DNA from 2 places in the Cryobacterium sp. SO1 genome. Region 2 is predicted to be linked to the other one. Evidence: predicted binding sites of a transcription regulator. Region 2 holds the regulator's gene; the other holds the start of a gene.
The links. The regulator LexA, encoded in region 2, represses DNA repair genes until DNA is damaged. The targets are predictions, from matches to a motif close to TCGAACANNTGTTCGA.
Positions count from the first base shown of each region.

Region 1: a site for LexA is predicted at 9,078-9,093, ahead of BJQ95_RS00340 (HNH endonuclease signature motif containing protein). Genes of this name have one in related genera too.

Region 1 covers NZ_CP067394.1:66,250-77,450, forward strand. The annotation lists gene BJQ95_RS00305 (GntP family permease) at 1-1,078, opposite strand, end outside; gene BJQ95_RS00310 (FadR/GntR family transcriptional regulator) at 1,327-2,073, shown strand; gene BJQ95_RS00315 (ATP-binding protein) at 2,098-3,384, opposite strand; gene BJQ95_RS00320 (hypothetical protein) at 3,514-4,572, opposite strand; gene BJQ95_RS00325 (aminotransferase class V-fold PLP-dependent enzyme) at 4,573-5,802, opposite strand; gene BJQ95_RS00330 (excinuclease ABC subunit UvrA) at 5,886-8,480, opposite strand; gene panD (aspartate 1-decarboxylase) at 8,569-8,982, shown strand; gene BJQ95_RS00340 (HNH endonuclease signature motif containing protein) at 9,114-11,036, shown strand; gene BJQ95_RS00345 (multidrug efflux SMR transporter) at 11,002-11,201, opposite strand, start outside.
Region 2 covers NZ_CP067394.1:1,237,041-1,248,241, forward strand. The annotation lists gene miaA (tRNA (adenosine(37)-N6)-dimethylallyltransferase MiaA) at 1-714, shown strand, start outside; gene dapF (diaminopimelate epimerase) at 754-1,635, shown strand; gene BJQ95_RS05800 (class I SAM-dependent methyltransferase) at 1,732-2,352, opposite strand; gene hflX (GTPase HflX) at 2,394-3,935, shown strand; gene BJQ95_RS05810 (methylenetetrahydrofolate reductase) at 4,218-5,261, shown strand; gene metE (5-methyltetrahydropteroyltriglutamate--homocysteine S-methyltransferase) at 5,261-7,582, shown strand; gene lexA (transcriptional repressor LexA) at 7,661-8,284, opposite strand; gene BJQ95_RS05825 (LysM peptidoglycan-binding domain-containing protein) at 8,703-9,101, shown strand; gene BJQ95_RS05830 (histidinol-phosphate transaminase) at 9,242-10,327, shown strand; gene hisB (imidazoleglycerol-phosphate dehydratase HisB) at 10,337-10,954, shown strand; gene hisH (imidazole glycerol phosphate synthase subunit HisH) at 10,951-11,201, shown strand, end outside.

The sequences.
Region 1 (11,201 bases), 1.2 Mb from region 2:
AGACGCTCGAGCCGTTGACGGCGTCGGCGATGACGGTGCCGATTCCGGTGTCGATGAGCACCTGCTTGAAGCCACCGCCGGCGCCGACGATGAGCAGGATGCCGGCGATCGGGGGCAGCGAGTCGGCGAGCGACTTCGACACGGCGGCACGGTCCATGCCGCCACCACGACCGAAGACGATCATGGCGTAGAGCACGGCGATCCCCAGCGCGATCATCGGGGTGCCGAGGAAGTCCAGGGTGGCGTTGAGCGGGTCGGTGGAGCCGGGGTTGATGGCGTCGGCGATCGAGCGGGCGAGCATCAGCACGACCGGCAGCAGGATGCCCGAGACGGTGGCGATGAAGCTCGGCCGCTTGATGTTCTCCTCGAGGCCCTGGTCGGCGGCGGTGATGAACATTTCGGGTACCGGCACCTTGACCCAGCGGGCCGCGAACTTGCTGAACAGCGGGCCGGCGATGATCACGGTGGGGATGGCGATGAGCACGCCGATGGCCAGGGTGAGGCCGAGGTTTGCGTTCAGGGTGGTGACGGCCACGAGAGGGCCGGGATGCGGCGGCACCAGGCCGTGCATGACGGACAGGCCGGCCAGGGCCGGGATGGCGATGCGGATGAGCGACTGGCCACTGCGCCGGGCGACGAGGATGATGACGGGGATGAGCAGCACCAGGCCGACCTCGAAGAACATCGGCAGGCCGATCAGGCCACCGATGAGCGCCATGGTCCACGGCAAGGTGCGCACGCTGGAGCGGCTCACGAGTGCGTCGACGATGCGGTCGGCTCCGCCGGAGTCGGCCAGCAGCTTGCCGAACATGGCGCCGAAGCCCACCAGCACACCCACGCCGGCCATGGTGGAGCCGAAGCCGGCGCCGAAGCTGGTGACCGCGGCGTTGGGGGCCATGCCGGCGCCCACACCCACGCCGACGGCGCCGATGGAGAGAGCCAGGAAGGGATGTACCTTGAGCCACGTGATCAGCACGATGATCACGGCGACGCCGATGGTCGCCGCGAGGATGAGTTGGAGAGTGCTGCCGGCGGGAACCACTGGTTCCACTGCCTGAATCGCGCGGGTCACATTCATCTCGAGAATCCGTTCCGAGGTCGCGTCCCTGCGACCTCTTCGTCATGTGGTGAGCACGCAGGTCCCCCTCACGGCGCGGGATGCGGCATAGTGAAGGAGGAAGTACGTAATCTGATTAATCTGATTAATCGGATTTATGAAGTGTTACACAACAACGGTGATGTGGTCAACAACACCGAAACGGCGGCCCGCGACGACGCCGGTTGAAGCGGATCGGTGCGACGGGGTCGCCCCGAGGGAGTGAGGGTGTGAAAGTGACTGCAGTGGGCGGCGAAACCTGGCGGGACCGGGGATTGCACGCACGGGTGGTGAACGCGCTCGGTCAGGAGATCGTCGACGGCACGTATGCGCCCGGCGACATCCTCAATCTCGACCGGCTGAGCGAACGCTTTGCCGTGTCGCGCTCCGTGCTGCGGGAGGCCCTGCGGGTGTTGCAGTCGGTGGGCATGGTGGAGCCGCGCCAGCGGGTGGGCACCCAGGTGCTGGCCAGGCGGTCGTGGGACCTGTTCAGCCCCCAGATCATCCAGTGGCGCGGCCAGGGCGACTACTTCGCCCAGATGCGCGAGATGCTCGAGCTGCGCCTGGGCATCGAACCCGTGGCCGCGCGGCTGAGCGCCCGCCTGATGACCGCCGAGGAACGGGAGGCCGTGGCCAAGGCCGCAGCCGCCATGGTGCAGGCCGACCGAGCCCAGGACGGCCGGCGCTACCTTGAGGCCGATGTCGAGTTCCACACCCTGATCCTGCAAGGCGCCGGCAACGCCGTGATGGGCCACTTCGCGAGCACCGTGGCCGCCCTGTTGCGCACCCGGGAGCAGGAGAAGCGCTTCACGATCACCGACTACACCCCGGCATCCGCGCATCGGCACAACGACCTGGCCGAGGCCATCGTGGCGGGCGACGAGGATGCCGCGTACGCCTCGGCGTATGCCACCATCGAGGCCACCCTCACCGAGTTCGTGCAGGAGTCGGCCGACGCGACCAGCAGCGCAGGCTAACCTGCGAAGCGGCGCTGGCGCCGCTCAGAGCCGGGCGAGCCGGTCGATGTCCTCGAGAAACTCGGCGGCCACCTGCGCCGAGACCGTGGTGCGGGTGCCGCGGATGCCGGCCAGATAGTCCGAGGTACCCGGCCCACCGGGCGCGGACTCGTCGGCGCCCGCGGAGAGGGCGTCTTCCAGCGCCTGCTGGGAGGCCCGTCGGGCGGCGTACTCGATGTCGGCGGGGGAGAACCCGTCGCTGGCCGCGACCAGCGCGGCGAGGTCGACGGTGCCGGTCACGGCGGCGGGAAGGTAGCGCTCCCAAATTGCGTGCCGGGCCTCGGCATCCGGCAGCCCGATCGGCACGACGTAGTCGAACCGGCCGTGCCGCAGGAACGCCGAGTCGAGGGTGCGGATGAAGTTGGTGGCGCAGACCAGCAGTCGCCCGGGCCGCTCGCGGAAGGCCGGGATGAGCTTGAGTAGCTCGTTGGTCACGCCCTGCAGCGGTGAGGGCGGTTCGCCGCCGCGCTGGGCGGCGATCTCCTCGACCTCGTCGATGAAAACCACCGCGTGATCGAGGTCATCGATCTTGCCGAAGGTTCCCCGCAGCGCGCCCGCCAGACCCTGCGGGTCCGTCGCCAGCCGGGACGGGAACACCTCCACGAACGGCCAGTCCAGCCGGGAGGCGATGGCCTTGGCGAAGGTGGTCTTGCCGGTGCCGGGCGGGCCGAAGAGCACCACGGCCTTTGGTGGTACGACGCCGTACCTGTCGGCCATCTCCGGCCGGGCCAGGGGCATCACCAGCCGCCGCTCGAGCATCTCCTTCTCCCGCACCATACCGCCGACGCCCGCCCACAGGTCGCGCGGCAGGATGCGCCCGCCGAGGTCGGCCAGAGCCCGAATCTCCTGGCCCTGCACGGGGATGCGGCGCTCGAAGTAGCTGAGGTGGTTCTTGATCTCGAAGCCGCGGTTGAGGAACGCGTCCACCCGGGTGGCGGTCTCCGGCATGAGCGCGGAGAGTTTCGTCAGCGCGTGCGGCGCCATCCGCTTTTCGAGGGCGGCCAACAGGGCGGAGCCTATGCCGTGGCTTTGCCACGGTTTGGTCGTGGCGAGGAACACGACCCAGCCCTGAGCGTGGGCGGCCCGGCCGACCGCGGCCCCGACCACCTCGTCGCCGTGCACGGCCACGACCGCGTCGTCCTTCTGGCAGGAGGCGAGCACCTCCGACAGCCCATAGACCGGGTCGGTGCTCGACGCGGTCACCTCCTCCCAGAGGCGCAGGATGCCGTCGAGGTCGTCGGTGTGAAAGTCACGGATGCGCCACTGAGTCATCGGTCTCCCTCGGGGGTCTGCGGCCACTATGCCACCCGAGACCCTTTTCCTCCCGCGAACCGTGAGTAAAGCACCGAAAATTCGTGATCTTCGGGGCTTTTCTCACGGTTCGCGGATGGGCGGGGCGGGCTACCGCAGGCCGTCGACCGAGACCAGGCCGTCGTGGCGGCGGCCGTCGAAGATGATCGTGGGAATCTTCACGGTGGCGATCTTCTCCTCCACGAGGGTCTTGTTCGCGGCGATGATGTCGGAGACGGTGTCGGAGTCGGCCTCGGTGACGATCTCGTCGATCTGGTCGGCGGACAGGCCGAACTCGCCCAGCCAGCCGACCAGGGTCGCGGTGGCCTCGTCGGCATCCATCGAGTTGATGGTCTCCTGCCACGGCAGGCCGGACTCCGCCTTCTCGGTGAAGATGCGCTCGAGGACCTGCCAATCGACGGGGGTCTCGGCGCCGTCCAGCGGGTGCAGCCGCAGGGCCTCGAGGTAGCGGGTGACCAGCAACGAGTTGGGGAACTTGTAGCCGTCGGTGCCCGCGATCGGGTAGGCGATGTAGGTGAGGTTGTAGGAGGATTCGAAGCCCGCCTCCTCGATGTTCGCAAAGAGCGCCTTGCAGAAGGTGCAGCCGGGGTCGATGACCTCGACGGCGATCGGGTTCGCGGCGTCCTCGGTGAGGTAGCTCGGGTTGGCGGGCAGGTAGTCCTCGGCGGTCCAGGTCTGGAACCGGGCCGGGATGGCCGCGAAGGTCTCGCCGAGGCTGCCGAATTCATTGCCGAACGCGCCGAGCACGTCGAACTCGCCCAGCGATTCCATGAAGCCCGGCGTCTCATCCGGGATGGAGCAGGCCTCGGCGCCGAGGGTGCAGGATGCCGAGTCCTGCTTGTTGCAGGTGCCGTAGACGTAGAGGTTGACGGCGCTCTTGACCACCGTGTAGCCCGACCAGATGGTGGTGACGAGTACCAGCACGGCGAGGATCTCCAGGCCGATGCTGGCCGGCTTCACCAGCCCGGGCCGACGCATGGCGATGGGGGCGAGCAGGTGGTCCTTGATGTCCTGCTTGAAGGTCGTGTCGCAGGGCCGGAAGGTGACCCGGCGCCAGGTGCAGTTCCAGGCAGTGCCGACGTAGCGCCGGTACCTCGCCGAGAAGGCGGCCATGACGACCAGGATGATGAACGCCGCGATACAGAACACTTAGGAGAGGCCTTTCATCAGCCGAGCGAGGGCCTGGGTGGCCGTGTCGATGTCCGACTCGGTCGAGTGCAGGCCGAGGGAGAAGCGCAGCAGCGGGGGCAGCCCGAGCTGTTGTTTGAGGTAGTGATGCGCGCAGAAGTAGCCGCTGCGCACCATGATCGTGGAGTGCGACAGGAAGACCGCGAGCCGGTGCGAGTCCTGTGTGGGCGCGTACAGGCTGATCACCGGGCTGGCCGCGGTGTTCAGCAACGTGAGACCGGGGATCTCGGCGAGGCTGTCGTGGAGACGTCGGGAGAGCGCGCCGATGTGCTCGGCGGGAGCCAGGCCGCCGGGGCGGACGACGCCCAGCCAGTCGATGGCGCGGCCCAGCGCGATGATCTCGCCCCACGCCTGCAGGCCGGGTTCGAGCAGCGCACCCGGGTCGCCCTGCACGAGGTCGAAGTCGCTCTCGCGCACATCCTGCACCATGCCGCCGCCCACAAAGCCGAGCTCGAGCGAGCCGAGCAGCTCGTGCCGGGCCACCACCACGCCCAGGCTGGCACCGTACATCTTGTGGGCGGAGAAGCACACCGCATCCGCCTCGGTCTTCTGCAGCAGTGCGCGAGCGTGCCCCATGGCCTGCGCCGCGTCGACGATCACGATGCCGCCACGGGCGTGGGCGTCGCGCACCAGGTCGGTGAGGTTGGTCAGCAGGCGGCCGTCGATGTTGGACGCCGCGTTGACCACGACCACCGCCTTCTCCAACTGCGCGGGGTCGTAGAGCAGGGCGCCGTCGGCGGCCCGATCCAGCACCAGGCGCTCGACACCCAGCCGACGGGCGGCCGTGATGGTGGGCAGGAACACCGAGTTGTGTTCGATGTGGCTGGTGACGACCCGGGCGAAGCGGCCGAGCGGCAGTTGTTGCAGCAACAGGTTGAGGCCGTAGGTGGTGTTGAGGGTGAACGACACGGCGTGGCTCTTGGCCGAGAGCCCGAGCAGGCCGAGCACCGCCAGGCGGGTGTCGGCCACGGCGTGGTCGACCTTCTGGCCCCAGGCGTACTTGACCCGGCCGCCGCAGGCGTTGTAGCTCGTGTAGTAGTCGGTGAGGGCGTCGATCACGCTCTGCGGGCGGAGGCTCTGGCAGGCGGCGTCGAGGTAGATCTCGCCGGGCTGCAGATAGCCGAAATCACCCTGCCGACCCGTGTCGAGCGGTGCGGCGGCGGGCCTCTTGAACAGCGTGCTGCGCTTCATTGATTCCAACTCCCGGCTCAGCTTAGAATCGCCGCCGAGCCGGGAACGGGGACCAAGGTCCCGTTTGACCGGGTGTGGCGCCTTTACACAGCTAGCTCCAAGCGTTGCGCGAGATAGGGCGCCGTGTGGCTGTGCGGATGCGCCGCGACGGTAGCCGGGGTGCCCTCGGCCACGATGCGCCCGCCCGCGCTGCCGCCGGACGGCCCCAGGTCGATGACCCAGTCCGCCGCCGCGACCACGCCCATGTCGTGCTCAACCACCACCACGGTGTTGCCCGCGTCGACCAGCCGGTTCAGCTGGGTCATCAGCAGTTCAACGTCGGCCGGGTGCAACCCGGTGGTGGGCTCGTCGAGCAGGTACAGCGTGTGCCCGCGGCGGGCGCGCTGCAGCTCGGTGGCCAGCTTGATGCGCTGTGCCTCACCGCCGGAGAGTTCGGTCGCAGGCTGGCCGAGCCGCAGATAGCCCAGGCCCACCTCGCGCAGGGTCTCCAGGCTGCGAGCCGCGCTGGGCACGTCGGCGAGGAACGCGGCCGCCGCGTCGACCGTGAGGCCGAGCACGTCGGCGATGGACTTGCCGTTGTAGAGCACCGCGAGGGTCTCGGCGTTGTACCGGGACCCGCCGCAGGTCGGGCAGGGCGCGTAGCTGCCCGGCAGGAAGAGCAGCTCCACCGCCACGAAGCCCTCGCCCTGGCAGGTGTCGCAGCGGCCGCCGGGCACGTTGAAGGAGAACCGGCCGGCGCCGAAGCCGGCCGCCCTGGCCGCGGCAGTGGCCGCGTAGGTGGAGCGCACGGCGTCGAAAAGTCCGGTGTAGGTGGCCAGGTTGGACCGCGGGGTGCGGCCGATGGGCTTCTGGTCCACGCGCACCAGGCGGTCGATGGCGCCGGCGCCGGTGACCGTGTCGAGCACTGTGGTGCTCTCCTCCTCGCCGGTCGCCTCATCGGGGTCGGCCGCGGCGTCGCGGCCGGCCGGCGCGGTGTCGACCGGGCCCTGGCGCAGCTCCCGGCCCACGGCATCCGCCAGCACCTTGCTCACCAGCGTGGACTTGCCCGACCCGGAGACGCCGGTGACGGCGGTGAGCACGCCGAGCGGCACGTCGACGTCGAGGTCGACCAGGTTGTGCCGGTTGACGCCGGCCAGGCCCAGCCACGCGGCCGGCTCGCGGGGCGCGGGCGCGGCCGAGTCCGGCGCGGTCGGGAACAGGTACCCGCGGGTGATCGAGCCGGCCACATCGGCCAGGCCGGGCACCGGGCCGCTGTAGAGCACCTCCCCGCCGCCGTCGCCGGCCCGGGGGCCCACATCCACGATCCAGTCGGCGCGTCGCACGACGTCCATATTGTGTTCGACCACGAACACCGAGTTGCCGGATGCCTTGAGCTTTTCGAGCACCACCAGCAACGGTTCGGCGTCGGCGGGGTGCAGACCGGCCGAGGGCTCGTCGAGCACGTAGATCACGCCGAAGAGGCCGCTGCGCAGCTGGGTGGCGATGCGCAGCCGCTGCATCTCGCCGGGGGAGAGGGTGGGGGTGGCGCGGCTCAGGCTGAGGTAGCCCAGGCCGAGGTCGATGAGCACCTCGAGGCGGCGCACCAGGTCGCCGGCCACGGTGACCGCGACCTCGGTGACCTCGCCGGACTGGGCTGAGCGGTGTGAGCCGGTGGCGCCGGTGAGTTCGGCGGTGGGCCGCAGCACTTCGGCGAGCTCGCTGAGGGTGAGGGCGTTGAGTTCGTTGATCGGCCGGCCGGCGAAGCGCACCGCCAGGGCTTCGGCGCGCAGGCCGCTGCCGCCACAGAGCCGGCACGGGCCGGTCTCCACGAAGGGGAGCACGCGCTGGCGCATCTGGGCACTCTTCGAATCGGCCAGCGTGTGCATCACGTAGCTCTTCGCGCTCCAGAACCGGCCCTTGTACGGCTTGGCCACCCTGTCCCGCTGCGGAGTGACCTCCACGACGGGCTGCTCCTCGGTATAGAGGAGCCAGTCTCGTGCCTCACGGTTGAGCCGGCGCCAGGGCAGGTCGATGTCGTGCCCGAGCACCGCCGTGATGTCGCGCAGGTTCTTGCCCTGCCAGGCGCCCGGCCAGGCGGCGATGGCTCCGTCGCGGATGCTCAGGCTCGCGTCAGGCACCAGCAGCGACTCGGTCACGGTGTGAGAGATTCCCAGACCGTGGCATTCGGGGCAGGCACCGGTGGCGGTGTTCGGGGAGAACGCGTCGGAGTCCAGGCGCAGGGCTGACCCGGAGGGGTAGGTGCCGGCTCGGGAGTAGAGCATCCGCATCGAATTGGACAGCGTGGTGACGGTGCCGACGCTGGACCTGGAGCTGGGCGAACCGCGGCGCTGCTGGAGGGCCACGGCCGGCGGCAGGCCGGTGATCAGGTCGACGTGCGGGGTGTGGCCCTGCTGGATGAGGCGCCGTGCGTACGGCGCGACGGATTCGAAGAAGCGGCGCTGGGCCTCGGCGAAGATCGTGCCGAACGCCAGGGAGGACTTGCCGGAGCCGGAGACGCCGGTGAACGCGACGATGGCGTCGCGGGGAATGTCGACGTCCACGTCGCGGAGGTTGTTCTCCCTGGCGCCGCGCACGCGCACGAAACCGTCGGCGGCGGGGTGGGCGGAGTCGGCGGGACCGGCCGGGGAAGTCCGTGCCGGCGAAGCCTGTGCCGGAGAAATGGAGGGAGTGTGAGGCATTCGATTCACTCTAGTTCGACCCCCTGACACTGGGCCCGGCGCGGCACGCGTATCGTGGAGAGGTCGAACCGCGAAAGGCTTTTCCCAGATGCGCCGCACCATGTTCAAATCCAAGATCCACCGCGCCACCGTGACGCACGCCGCACTGCACTACGTGGGGTCGCTGACCGTCGACCTCGACCTGCTCGACGCGGCCGACCTGCTGCCCGGCGAACTGGTGAGCATCGTCAACGTGAACAACGGCGCCCGCTTCGAGACCTACCTGATCGCCGGGGAGCGCGGCAGCGGCGTGATCGGCGTCAACGGCGCCGCCGCGCGGATGGCGCACCAGGGTGACCTGGTCATCATCATCTCCTACGCCCAGATGAGCACTAAGAAGGCCAGGGCGTACGTGCCCACGGTGGTGCACGTGGACGAGAACAACGCCATCATCACCGTGGGCACCGATCCGGCAGCCGCTGACGGCGATGACGACCTGGAGCGCCCGCCCTTCGCCGTCTGAGCTTCGCTGCCCGGCGGCACCGAGGAGAAGCAGCGCGCCCGGATCAGGGGGGGCGGAGAAGGTGTGAAAAAAGTTCTCCACAGCCGTCAACTTCATCACACAAACGTTCTATACTGAGCTATTCTCACTGCATGGTCACCATCGCAGCCGCCTTCGAACCCGGTACCCCGCCGGATGTTTCGGTGCCGGCTACCACGGTGCCGGCTACCACGGTGCCGGCTACCACGGTGCCGGTTACCACGGTGCAGGATGCCGAGGTGCCGACGGCTTCGGTGCCGACGGCCGCGCTGTCGGCCGATTCGCTGCCCAGGCCATTGATCGCCGCGGTTGAAGCGGTGGAGCACCTGGGGGCGTGCAGCGCCGACTACGACGCGCTCTCCGACGCGGAATTGATCGCCGGCCAGAAGGACCTGGCCAGGTTGCGTGGCTTGGTGGAGACCCGATCGGTGTGGCTGGCGAAGACCCTCGCGCACCGTTCCCGGCCCGAGTTGGGCCAGCGGGGCCTCGCCGCCCGGCAGGGTTTTTTGTCGCCGGCCGAGCTGATCCAGACCCTCACCGGTTCCACCCGCGCCGATGCCCGGAAGCTTGTGGATGTGGGAACGATGCTCGGCGATGCCGAGGCCGCTCAGGCCGCGGTCGAGGGCGAAGCGGCCCGCCGGCTCCTTGACGAGCAGGCAGGGCTCGGCGGTGCCGGCCGGGACGGAGTTGGTGGAGTTGACGGGGCCGACGCAGTTGGCGGCGTTGACAGGGCTGGCGGGACTGGCGGGGTTGATGGAGTCGGCGGTCTCGATCGCCTCGCCTGTGCCGATCCGGCTCTGTTGCCCTGGTACAGCCCGATCTCCGCCGCCGTCGCCACCGGAACCCTCTCCGTCGCCGCGGCACATGCGATCCGTGCAGGCCTCGGGAAGATCGACGAGGTGATCACCGCCGAGGCTCTGTGGGCTGCCGTGCAGAAGCTCCTCGCCGAGGCCAAGGAGACGACTGTCGACGAGCTGCTCAAACGCTCTCGCCGCATGCGCGACACCCTGGACGAAGCCGGCATCGCGACCCGCGAGAAGAAAGCCTGGGACGACCGCTACCTGCGGATCTGGACCAGCGACTCCGGACAGGTGCACCTCAACGGACAGTTCCCACCCGAGCAGGGCGCGTTCCTGCTCTCCGTGTACGACAGCGCCACGGGACCGCGGCGTGGCGGAGTGCGCTTCGTCGACCCGAACCGGGCCGCGTGGGCCAAAGCAGTCCAGGACGACCCGCGCAGCACCGACCAACTCACCGCCGACACGTTCGTCGAGCTGCTCAAGGCTGGCAGCACGGTCAACCCGAACCGCATGCTGGGCGGCCGCACCCCCGCCGTCCGGGTCCTCGTCACCGCGACCAAACCGGTCGACCCTGGACCGGTCGGCCACACACAGGCCACGCCATCGCCGGCTGCGCGTGGCGACACGGCCACCCAGCCGCAGCCGCAGCCGCCGGCTCCGGGCGCACTATCCACCCCGCCCGCAGCATCGCCGCCACCATCTCACGACCCGACCGAGGTGCTCGTGGCGATTCCCGACGGCACCGGGCATGGCTTCATCGAAGGCCACCCCCAACCAGTGTGCCGGGAAACCATCAACCGGATGATCTGCACCAGCGGCACCATCGAGGTCACCTTCGATGACGACGGCCAACCCCTCAACCTCGGCCGCGAAGAACGCATCTTCACCGCCGCGCAACGCATCTCACTGGCCGCCCGCGACGGCGGCTGCCGATGGGGCGACTGCGACAGACCCCCCTCCAGAACCGAAGCCCACCACCTCGAAGAATGGGCCCGCGACCACGGCGCCACCGACATTCGCGTCGGAATCCTGCTTTGCCCGCCCCATCACCGATTGCTACACGCCCAGGGCTGGCAGATATTCGAAAACCGCGGGGTCTACTGGCTGAGGCCACCGGCAACCGTTGACCCGGGACAGACACTGACCCGGATGCGCAATACGAGCGCCGCCGCCCTGGGCGAGCATGCGAACCGAGGCGATGTCAGTGGCTGTCGTCCACCAGCTTCAGGCCGATGACACAGCCGATGAGACCCAGAATGAGCAGAATCTTGATCAGGGACGCCGGCTCCCCGCCGAAGATCATTGCGTAGAGCACGGTCAGGGCCGCGCCGATGCCCACCCAGACTGCGTAGGCGGTGCCGATCGGGATGCCGCGCATCGCGAACGCGAGGCCGCTCATGC
Region 2 (11,201 bases):
GACGTGCTCGACGTGACCGACGAGGCCACCGTCGCCCGCTACCAGGTCGAGGCTCGTACCGCCATCACCGGCATCCTCGAGCGTGGCGCCGTGCCGATCCTGGTCGGTGGGTCCGGCCTGTACGTCTCCTCGGTGGTCTACGACTTCCAGTTTCCCGGCACCGACCCCGTGCTGCGCGCCCGGCTCGAGGCCGAACTGGTCGAGCAGGGTCCCGGCCTGCTCTATGAACGACTGAAGACCGTCGACCCGGACTCCGCCGTGCGCATCGGCGCCAGCAACGGTCGCCGGATTGTGCGTGCCCTCGAGGTCGTCGAGCTCACCGGCGCCCCGCACACCGCAGTGCTACCGGGAGATCCGGTCTACTGGATGCCCGCCGTGACACTCGGTCTGCGCCTGCCCCGCGAGGTTCTCACCCCGCGGCTGGATGCCCGGGTGGACCGGATGTGGGCGGCCGGACTCGTCGAGGAGGTGCGCGGGCTGCTCCCCGCGGGGCTGGAGGGCGGCGTGACCGCCAGCCGGGCGATCGGCTACGCGCAGGCCCTCGGCCAGGTGCGCGGCACCCTCGCACAGGCCGACGCCGTCGAAGCGACCCAGCAACTCACCCGGCGTTATGCCCGCCGCCAGGTGAGCTGGTTCAAACGCGACCCGCACACACACTGGATCGACGCCGACGCCCCCGACCGTGTCGAGCAGGCGGCCGCTCAGCTGCCCTGACGCGAGAAGCACGCGGGCCCGAGTCCCTAAACTGGGCACATGGGCATCGATCTGCACTTCTCCAAAGGCCACGGCACCGGCAACGACTTCGTGCTCTTCGCCGACCCCGACGGTCTGCTGACGCTCACGCCCGAGCAGATTCAGGACATCTGCGACCGCCAGTTCGGCGTCGGAGCCGACGGCATCATCCGCGCCGTGCGCTCCGCCCACCTCGACGCCGGCGCGGCCGCCCTCGCCGAAGACGACGGTGCTGAGTGGTTCATGGACTACTGGAACGCCGACGGCACGGTGTCGGAGATGTGCGGCAATGGCATCCGCGTCTACACCCGGTTCCTGCTCGAGCAAGGGCTGGTCGAGCTCGGCCCTGGCGAGACCCTGGCCATCGGCACCCGCAGCGGGGTGCGCGACGTGCAGCGGAACGCCACCGGCTACCAGGTGGACCTGGGCCGCTGGCGTCTGGAGCCGGGGGAGACCCTCGTGCGCGCCAAGAACCTCGCTGTGGCCCGCCCGGGCCTCGGCATCAATGTGGGCAACCCGCACGTCGTCGTCGCCCTCGCCGACGAGGGCGAGCTCGACAGCGCCGACCTCACCTTCATCCCGCAGCTCGAACCGGAGCCGGCCGAGGGAGCCAATGTGGAATTCGTGCTGCCGCACGACCCGCTGGTGGTCGACGGCGTCGGCCGTATCCGGATGCGCGTGCACGAGCGCGGCAGCGGCGAAACCCTCTCCTGCGGCACCGGCGCTGTCGCGGCCGCGCTGGCCACTCGGCACTGGGCCGGCCAGGGCGCGCCCAACCAGTGGCGCGTCGAGGTCCCCGGCGGTGTGCTGGGCGTGCGGATGTTCCCCACCGAAGACGGCGAGCACGTTTCGCTCTCCGGTCCCGCGACCCTGGTCTTCACCGGAACCCTCACCGTCGCCTGAGCCGCCCGTCCCATTCCGCGAACTGCGAGTTAAGCCCCAAGTTCGCGCGTTTTTGGGTGCTTAACTCACAGTTCGCGGCAGGGAAAGGGGCTGGGTCTAGGGGAGGCGGTGGGTGCGCAGGATGCGGAAGCCCTTGTCGGTGGCGTACCGGGAGACCGCCAGGGCACCGGGCTGGTCCGGGAACTCCTCGGCCAGCCAGCGCTGCAGCGAATCGGACCCGAGGTTGCGCTGCACAACGAGCCAGGCATCCGTGCCGGGCGTCAGCCACGGCAACCAGTGCTCGAGCATCGAGTGCAGCTCGGCCTTGCCCACGCGGATGGGCGGGTTCGACCAGATGCCCGCGAAAGACAGGGTTTCGGGAACATCCGCCGGCAGAACCGCGTTGATGTTGGTGAGTCCGAGGTTGGCGGCGTTCATCCGCACCAGCTCGAGGGCTCGCTCGTTGACGTCGACGGCCCAAACCGTGGCGGACGGATCGGCCAGAGCCAGGTGCAGGCTGATCGGTCCCCAGCCGCAGCCGAGGTCCAGCACATCCCCGCCGCCGGAGGGCAGCGGAGCCTCACGCATCAGAACCTTGGTGCCGGTGTCGATGTGCTCGGGAGAGAAAATCGCGTTCGCGGTGGTGACCTCGCGGATCGCGCCGGCGATCTTCACGGTGATCTGCCGCAATTTCAGGTCGCTGCCCGGAGCCGACGAGAAATAGTGTTCGGATGCCATACAACGAACTTATCGAAAGAAGAGGAACTACAGTTAAAGCAATGGATGAATCAACCGCTCCACACGACGATGACGATGTAGTTGCGCGCGTGCTGGCGAGCGCCGAGAGCCGTTCGTCCGGCTACTCCTTATTCGCTAGCGGGTCCGCACAGGCCCTGCAGGCCCGACCTGCCGACGGCGGATTCGACGGCGGCGATCACGACGGTGAACAGACCGAGCGTGAAGACCGCAATGCCCTGCGCCGCGTCGGTGGGCTCTCCACCGAACTGCAGGACGTCACCGAGGTCGAATACCGCCAGCTGCGCCTGGAGAACGTCGTGCTGATCGGCGTGTACTCCGCCCGTAGCCTGCTCGACGCCGAGAACTCCATGCGCGAGCTCGCCGCCCTGGCCGAAACCGCCGGCGCCACCGTGCTCGACGGTCTGCTGCAGCGCCGGGCCACGCCGGACCCGAGCACGTATCTCGGCAAGGGCAAGGCCCTTGAACTCGCGTCTATCGTGGCGGCGCTTGGCGCCGACACCGTGATCGCCGACTCCGAACTGGCGCCCAGCCAGCGGCGTGCCCTGGAGGACGTGGTCAAGGTGAAGGTCATCGACCGCACCGCCGTGATCCTGGACATCTTCAGCCAGCACGCCAAGAGCCGGGAGGGCAAGGCGCAGGTCGAACTCGCCCAGCTCGCCTACCTGCTTCCCCGCCTGCGCGGTTGGGGTGACTCGATGTCCCGCCAGGCCGGTGGCCAGGTGGGTGGCGCCGGGGCCGGCATGGGCTCGCGTGGACCCGGTGAGACGAAGATCGAACTCGACCGCCGCCGCATCCACACCCGCATGTCGCGGCTGCGGAAGCAGATGATCGAGATGAAGCCGGCCCGCGAGGCCAAGCGCGCCAATCGCAAGCGCAACGCGGTGCCCTCCGTCGCCATCGTCGGCTACACCAACGCCGGCAAGTCCAGCCTGCTCAACCGCATCACCAAGGCCGGGGTGCTCGTGGAGAACTCTCTCTTCGCCACCCTCGACGCCACCGTGCGCAAGTCCACGACGGCCGACGGCCGGCTGTACACCTTCACCGACACCGTCGGTTTTGTGCGCAACCTGCCGCACCAGTTGGTCGAAGCGTTCAGGTCCACCCTCGAAGAGGTCGCGGACTCCGACGTCATCATCCACGTCGTCGACGCATCCCACCCCGACCCAGCCAGCCAGCTGGCCACGGTGCGTGAGGTGATCGGCGAGGTCGGCGCCAGCGACATCCACGAGCTGGTGCTGTTCAACAAGAGCGACCTGGTCGGCGACGACGACCGTCTGGTGCTGCGCGGACTGGCCCCCAAGGCGATCTTCGTGTCGGCACGCACCGGTGAAGGCATCCAGGAGGTGCTGCAGGTCCTGGAAACCATGCTGCCCCGACCGGAGATCCGGTTGGACCTGCTGATTCCGTACGACCGAGGCGACCTCATTCCGATCCTGCACGAGCAGGGCAAGGTGCTGGCACTGGACTACTCGGAGACCGGCACCCAGGTCACCGCACTGGTCTCGCCCGGTATCGAGGCCCAGTTCACCCCGTACGTGGTGATCCCGGCCATCGCCGGCTAAGACGCATCCCGCCCGAAGGCGGCACCCTCATCCTGAACCAGGAGCGAGTGCCGCCTTCGGCTCGTTAAGCCGTGTGAATGCGGCACGTAACATTCGGCCATGCACCAGCGCGGCCCGAACGCGCATTGTTAGAGTCATCTCATTCGTTGCCGGCAGGGATATCCTGCCCGGCATGGAGCGACAGCCGAGCCCGGCACCCGCCCGCGAGCACCTGCCGGTTTGCCCGGCGGTCCGCGGCCGCCAGGCCCACCGATCTGAACCCACCATGCCGAATGAGGAACCATGACCGCGAGCCCAGAATCAGCATCAACGGACCCGGCCTGTCCGCCCACCACGCCATTCTCGTTCGAGCTGTACCCGCCCAAATCGGATGCCGCCGCAACCGCACTGCACACCACCATCGACGCCCTCGCCGCGGCCGCACCCGACTTCATCTCGGTGACCTACGGGGCCAGCGGCTCCTCCCGCACCTCGTCCCTGGACGTGCTTCGCTACATCCTCCAGGCCACCCGGGTCGACCCGATGGCACACCTGACCTGCGTCGGCTCCTCGCACGCCGAGGCGAGCAGCCTGATCCGCGAGTTCCTCGACGCCGGAGTGCGGAGCTTCCTGGCCCTGCGCGGAGACCCGCCCGAGGGGCTCGCGGAAGGCGACACCTTTCTGGGCGACCTGCAGAGCGCCGGTGAACTCGTGCAACTGATCCACCGGGTACAGGCCGAACGGGTGCCGTACCGGGAGACGCCGATCCCCGGACTGCCCCGTGCCCGCGCCGTCAAGACCGAACACGAACACGTGCGCATCGCGGTGGCCGGGTTCCCGAACGGGCACCCGCGCTCCCGGTCCACGGCGCAGGACATCGACACCCTGCTGGCCAAGCAGGCCGCCGGAGCCAACCTTGCCATCACCCAACTCTTCTTCCACGCCGACCACTACCTGAGCTTCATCCAGCGGGCCAGGGAGGCCGGGGTGGAGTTCCCGATCCTCCCGGGGATCATGCCCGTCACCAGCCCCGGCCGGTTGCGGCGCATCCTCGAGCTCTCCGGTGAGGACCTGCCCTCCGAGCTGGCGATCCAGCTGGAGGTCGAGCCCACCGCCGAAGGTCAGCGCGAGATCGGCATCGACCATGCCGTGACCCTGGCGCGAAAGCTCATCGCCGGCGGCGCGCCCGGCCTGCACCTCTACGCCTTCAACCAGCACGAGACCGTCCTCACCGTCCTCGACCGCGCCGGTGCTCTGGCGCCCGGCCGGTCCCAACCCGCACCCCCGACCTCGCCCAGCGCCTCTCTCGGCGTCCACACCGGCATTAACTCCACGAAGGACTATTGATGACCACCACCGTCCCCGCATTCCCCACCGGAACGATCCTCGGCTACCCCAGAATCGGACGCCGGCGCGAACTGAAAAAGGCCGTCGAAGCCTTCTGGGCCGGCCGCATCGACACCGCCGAGCTGGAGGCGGTCGCGTGGGCGCTGCGTCGCACCACCAGGGAGCGCCTCGCCGGACTCGGCCTCGGCCGCGCCGACTCGTCGATCCCCGAGAGCTTCTCGTTCTACGACCAGGTGCTGGATGCCGCCGTCACGGTGGGCGCCGTGCCCGACAGGTTCGCGGACCTCGTTGACGCCGACGGTCGCCTCGACCTGGCCGGCTACTTCACCCTTGCTCGGGGCGCGGGCCAGAACCTGCCCCTCGAGATGACCAAGTGGTTCGACTCCAACTACCACTACCTGGTGCCGGAGATCGGCCCCGAGACCCGGTTCCACCTCGCCAGCGACCGCATCGTGCGGGAATTCGAGGAAGCCGTCGCCGACGGTTTCCTCACCCGGCCGGTCATCGTCGGCCCGGTCACCTTCCTGCTGCTGGCCAAGCCGAGCGAAGTGGCCCCGGCCGGCTTCCACCCCCTCGACCGCCTCGACGACCTGCTGCCCGTCTACGCGACCCTGATCGAACGCCTCGCCGCGGCCGGCGCCGAGTGGGTGCAGCTGGACGAACCCGGTCTCGTGAGCGAGAGCATCGGCATCCCGCGAGATCGCGCCCTGGCCGCCCTCGCCCAGGCCTACAAGACCCTCGGCGGGCTCGACTCCCGCCCGGCCCTGTTCGTCGCAGCCCCCTACGGCAGCCTCGACGACGCCCTTCCCGTGCTGGCCGGCACCCCGGTCGAGGCGATCGGCCTGGACCTGGTGCGCGGCACGGTGCCGGCCGGCATCCCCGGGCTGGACGACACGACCCTCGTTGCCGGTGTCATCGACGGCCACAACATCTGGCGGGGGGACCTCGCGGCGGCATTCGACACAATCGGCCGGCTGCGCGCCCTGACCGACCGGGTCACGGTGTCCACCTCCACCTCCCTGTTGCACCTGCCGCACGACGTCACCGACGAGACCAAGCTCGGTGCGGACCTCACCGGCTGGCTGGCCTTCGCCGATCAGAAGATCGGGCAGGTCGCCACCCTCTCTCGCGGTCTGACCGCGGGCCGGGACGCCATCCAGGCCGAGCTCGCTGCGGCCACAGCATCCCTCGCCGAGCGCCGGGTCGCACCCGGCGTGCGCGACGGTGCCGTGCGCGCCCGGCTCGACAGGCTCAGCCCGGCGGACTTCAGCCGCGGCGACTACGAGACACGGCTCGCCGCGCAGACGGCCGTGCTCAACCTGCCGCCGTTGCCGACCACCACCATCGGCTCCTTCCCGCAGACCGGCGACATCCGCCGCGCCCGTGCCCGCTTGGTCTCCGGCGAGCTGGACCCCGCCGCCTACCAGGACCTCATGCGCGCCGAGATCGACCGGGTCGTGCAACTCCAGGAAGACCTGGGCCTGGACGTGCTGGTGCACGGCGAACCCGAACGCAACGACATGGTGCAGTACTTCGCCGAGAACCTGGACGGCTTCACCGTGACCGAGAACGGCTGGGTGCAGTCCTACGGCAGCCGGTGCACCCGACCGTCCATCCTCTGGGGTGATGTGTCCCGGCCGGCGCCGATCACAGTGGAATGGTCCAGCTACACCCAGAGCCGCACCGAGAAGCCGGTCAAGGGCATGCTCACCGGACCGGTCACCATCCTGGCCTGGTCGTTCGTGCGTGACGACCAGCCGCTGGGCGAGACCGCCCGTCAGGTCGCGCTCGCCCTCCGCGACGAGATCCGAGACCTCGAGGTTGCGGGCATCCAGGTCGTGCAGGTCGACGAGCCGGCGCTGCGGGAGCTGCTGCCGCTGAAGAAGAAGGACCACGCGGACTACCTCGACTGGTCCGTCGGATCGTTCAGACTGGCCACCGCCGGCGTGGCCGATGCGACCCAGATCCACACGCACCTCTGTTACTCCGAGTTCGGGGTCGTCATCGACGCGATCCGCAACCTCGACGCCGACGTCACCAGCATCGAGGCCGCCAGGTCGAAGATGGAGGTCGTGGCCGATCTGCAGGCCAGCGGCTTCGACCACGGTATCGGCCCGGGCGTCTACGACATCCACTCGCCCCGCGTGCCCGGGGTGGCGGAGATCACCGAGCTGCTCGAGCGGGCGCTTGAATCGATCCCCGCCCGCCAGGTCTGGGTCAACCCGGACTGCGGGCTGAAGACCCGCGGCTACGCGGAGACCGTGGAGTCGCTGCGCAACATCGTCGACGCGACGCGCGCCGTGCGGGCGACCCTGGTCTGATCCGTTTTCTTGAGTTCCGCCGGTAACAGAACAGGCCCGACCCCACGCGGGGTCGGGCCTGTTTCGTGGGAACCGGGGCTAGACCGAACGCAACACCGCGACGACCTTGCCGAGGACCTCGGCGTAGTCGCCCAGGATCGGCTCGAAGTTGGTGTTGCGTGGCAGCAGCCAGGTGTGGCCGTCACGCTGCCGCAGCACCTTCACGGTGGCCTCGCCGTCGAGCATGGCGGCGACGATCTCACCGTTCTCCGCGGTCTTCTGCTGACGGATGACCACCCAGTCACCGTCGCAGATGGCGGCGTCGATCATCGACTCACCGACAACCTTGAGCATGAACAGCTCGCCCTTGCCGACCAACTGGCGGGGGAGCGGGAAGATCTCGTCGATCTGCTGGTCGGCCATGATCGGGATACCGGCGGCGATGCGTCCGACGAGCGGCACCATCGCCGCGTCGCCCACCTGGATGCCGGACTGGTAGTCGTCTGCGGCGCCTGGCGTGACCTCCTCGGAGGACTGGGGCAGCTCGATGAGCACCTCCAGCGCGCGTGGCCGGTGCGGGTCGCGACGCAGGTACCCGCTCAACTCGAGCTGGTGCAGCTGGTGGGTCACGCTTGACAGCGAGGACAGGCCCACCGCGTCACCGATCTCGCGCATGCTCGGCGGATAGCCGCGGTCGCGGACCGAACGCTGGATGACGTCCATCACGGCGCGCTGTTTATCGCTCAGGCTCTTGCGGCGTCGCGTGCCGCCCTTGTCCCGAGGTGTGCTCTGTTGTGCCACGGTGTCGCTCCTCTGGTTAGTCGGTTGGGCTGGTGCTCGGTCTGGGGCTGGTGTTGCTAGCTGTGCGGCACGGACCGTGCCGGCACATGGTGCCACCGAAGTGCGTCTGAGAACCGTCGGCGGCAATGTCGGTGGTGTCTGTTTGAGTACTGCTACCCGATCAAAACTGTAGCCACCGAGCGACGATGTCGTAGACATGCATTCGAGTGTGTTGCGGAATATCTCTCCACAATATCCGGAAACAGGGTTGATTGTTCGAACACTCGAAGATATATTCGGAACATAGATTCGCATCTGGCCCTCCCGGCCGAGGGCCAGATGCGTTACCAGGAGGTTTGACATGAGCGCATACGCAGTGAAGCCCGGCTCCATCACCCACGCCGCGGCCAGCCACACCCGAATCAGCCCCGCCCAGGCCAGCACGCCCACCACGCACCTGCGACTGACCCGTCGCGGGCGCGCCGTGTTCACCACCCTCGCCGCGGTGCCCCTGGTGCTCGGCGCCATCGGCGTCGCCCTCAACGGCGGCATGGCCGCGGCCGAGGGCACCGCAGGCATCGGCGCGGCCGCTTTCGACTACGTCACCATCGAAGCCGGCCAGTCCCTCTGGCAGCTGGCCGAGACGATTGCCCCGTCGCAGGACCCGCGCGACGTGATCGCCGACATCGTCAACCTCAACCAGCTCGCCTCCGAGGCCGTGCAGCCCGGCCAGCGCCTCGCGCTACCCGCCGACTACTGATCCGGCCGACTACTGATCCGGCCGACAACTGATCCGGCCGACAACTGATCCGGCCGCCGCATGATCCGGCGCCCGCGTGATCCGGCCACCGCACAGGCCCGTTGAATGAGGCCCGGCGCGGCGCAACTAAGCTTGTTCGGGTGACCAGCCTCGACGACCTGCCCCTGCGTGCCAACCTCCGTGGACAAATCCCGTACGGTGCACCCCAGCTGCACGTGCCGGTGGCGTTGAACGTCAACGAGAACACCCACCCGATCCCGCCCGCCGTCGCCTCCGACATCGCGGCCGCCCTGGCCGACGCCATCCTTACCGTCAACCGGTACCCCGACCGGGAATTCAGCCAGCTGCGGGACGATCTCGCCGGCTACCTCGGCCACGGTCTCACCCGCGACAACATGTGGGCGGCCAACGGCTCCAACGAGGTTCTGCAGCAGGTGCTGCAGGCCTTCGGCGGCCCGGGCCGGTCCCTGCTCGGCTTCGCCCCGACCTACTCGATGTACTCCATTCTCGCGTCCGGCACCGATACCCGCTGGATCCCCGGCGACCGCGACGCCGACTACGAGCTCTCGCCGGAGACCGCCGCCCGGTGGGTGCGGGAGAGCGCGCCGGACATCGTCTTCCTCTGCTCGCCGAACAACCCCACCGGCACACCGCTGTCCCTGGCGACTATCGCAGCCGTCTACAACGCCACCCCGGGCATCGTCGTGGTCGACGAGGCCTACGCCGAGTTCGCACCCGACGGCACCGACACCGCCCTGACCCTGTTGCCGGGCCGGGAACGCCTACTGGTGTCGCGCACCATGAGCAAGGCGTTCGCGTTCGCCGGCGTACGGCTCGGCTACCTCGCCGCCGACCCGGCGGTCACGGATGCGCTGCGCTTGGTGCGGCTGCCTTATCACCTGTCCGCGCTCACCCAGGCGGCCGCCGTCGCGGCGCTGGCCCACACCGGCGAGATGCTCGCCATGGTCGACGACATCCGGGTGCAACGCGACCGGCTGGTCACCGAGCTGAGGGCTCTAGGCTTCAGCCCACTCCGCAGCAGCAGCAACTTTGTGCTCTTCGGCGGGGTCGCCGACCCGCGCGCCACCTTCGAGGCGCTCCTTCTCGACGGCATCCTGATCCGCGACGTCGGAATCCCCGGCCACCTGCGGGTCTCGGCCGGCACCGCCGCCGAGACGACCGCGTTCCTGGACGCCATCGCACGGCTCGCTCCGATAGCCGAATAAACTAACGCCATGAGCAATGTCACGCCCTCGCCTCGCCGTGCCCACCTGCAGCGCGAAACGAGCGAATCGAGCATCGACCTGTCGATCGACCTCGACGGCACCGGGGTGAGCGACATCCACACCAGTGTGCCGTTCTACGACCACCTGCTCACGGCCTTCGCGAAGCACTCGCTGACCGACCTCACCGTGCACGCCAAGGGCGACATCGAGATCGACGTGCACCACACCGTCGAAGACATCGGCATCGTCCTGGGTCAGGCCATCAAGCAGGCCCTGGGCGACAAGTCCGGCATCTCCCGCTACGGCGACGCGCTGGTGCCGTTGGACGAAGCCCTGGTGCAGGCCGTGGTGGACATCTCCGGGCGGCCCTACCTGGTGCACACCGGGGAGCCGGCCGGGTTCGAATTCCACCTCATCGGCGGCCACTTCACCGGCTCCATGGTGCGGCACGTCTTCGAAGCCATCGCCTTCAACGCCGCGCTCACGGTGCACGTCACCGTGGTCGGCGGCCGCGACCCGCACCACATCGCGGAGGCCGAGTTCAAGGCCTTCGCCCGCGCCTTCCGCCAGGCCAAGACCTACGACGCGCTCGTGTCCGGGATCCCGTCCACCAAGGGTGCCCTGTGACCTCGGTCGTCGTCCTGGACTACGGCACCGGCAACGTGCACTCGGCCGTCAAGGCGCTCGAGCTGGCCGGCGCCGACGTCACCCTCACCGGTGACCGCAAGCTCGCCCTCGAAGCCGACGGCCTCCTCGTTCCCGGCGTCGGCGCGTTCAGCGCCGTGATGGCGGCACTGAACGACGCCCACGGTGGGGACATCATCGACAAACGCCTCTCCGGCGGGCGCCCGGTGATGGGGATCTGCGTGGGCAT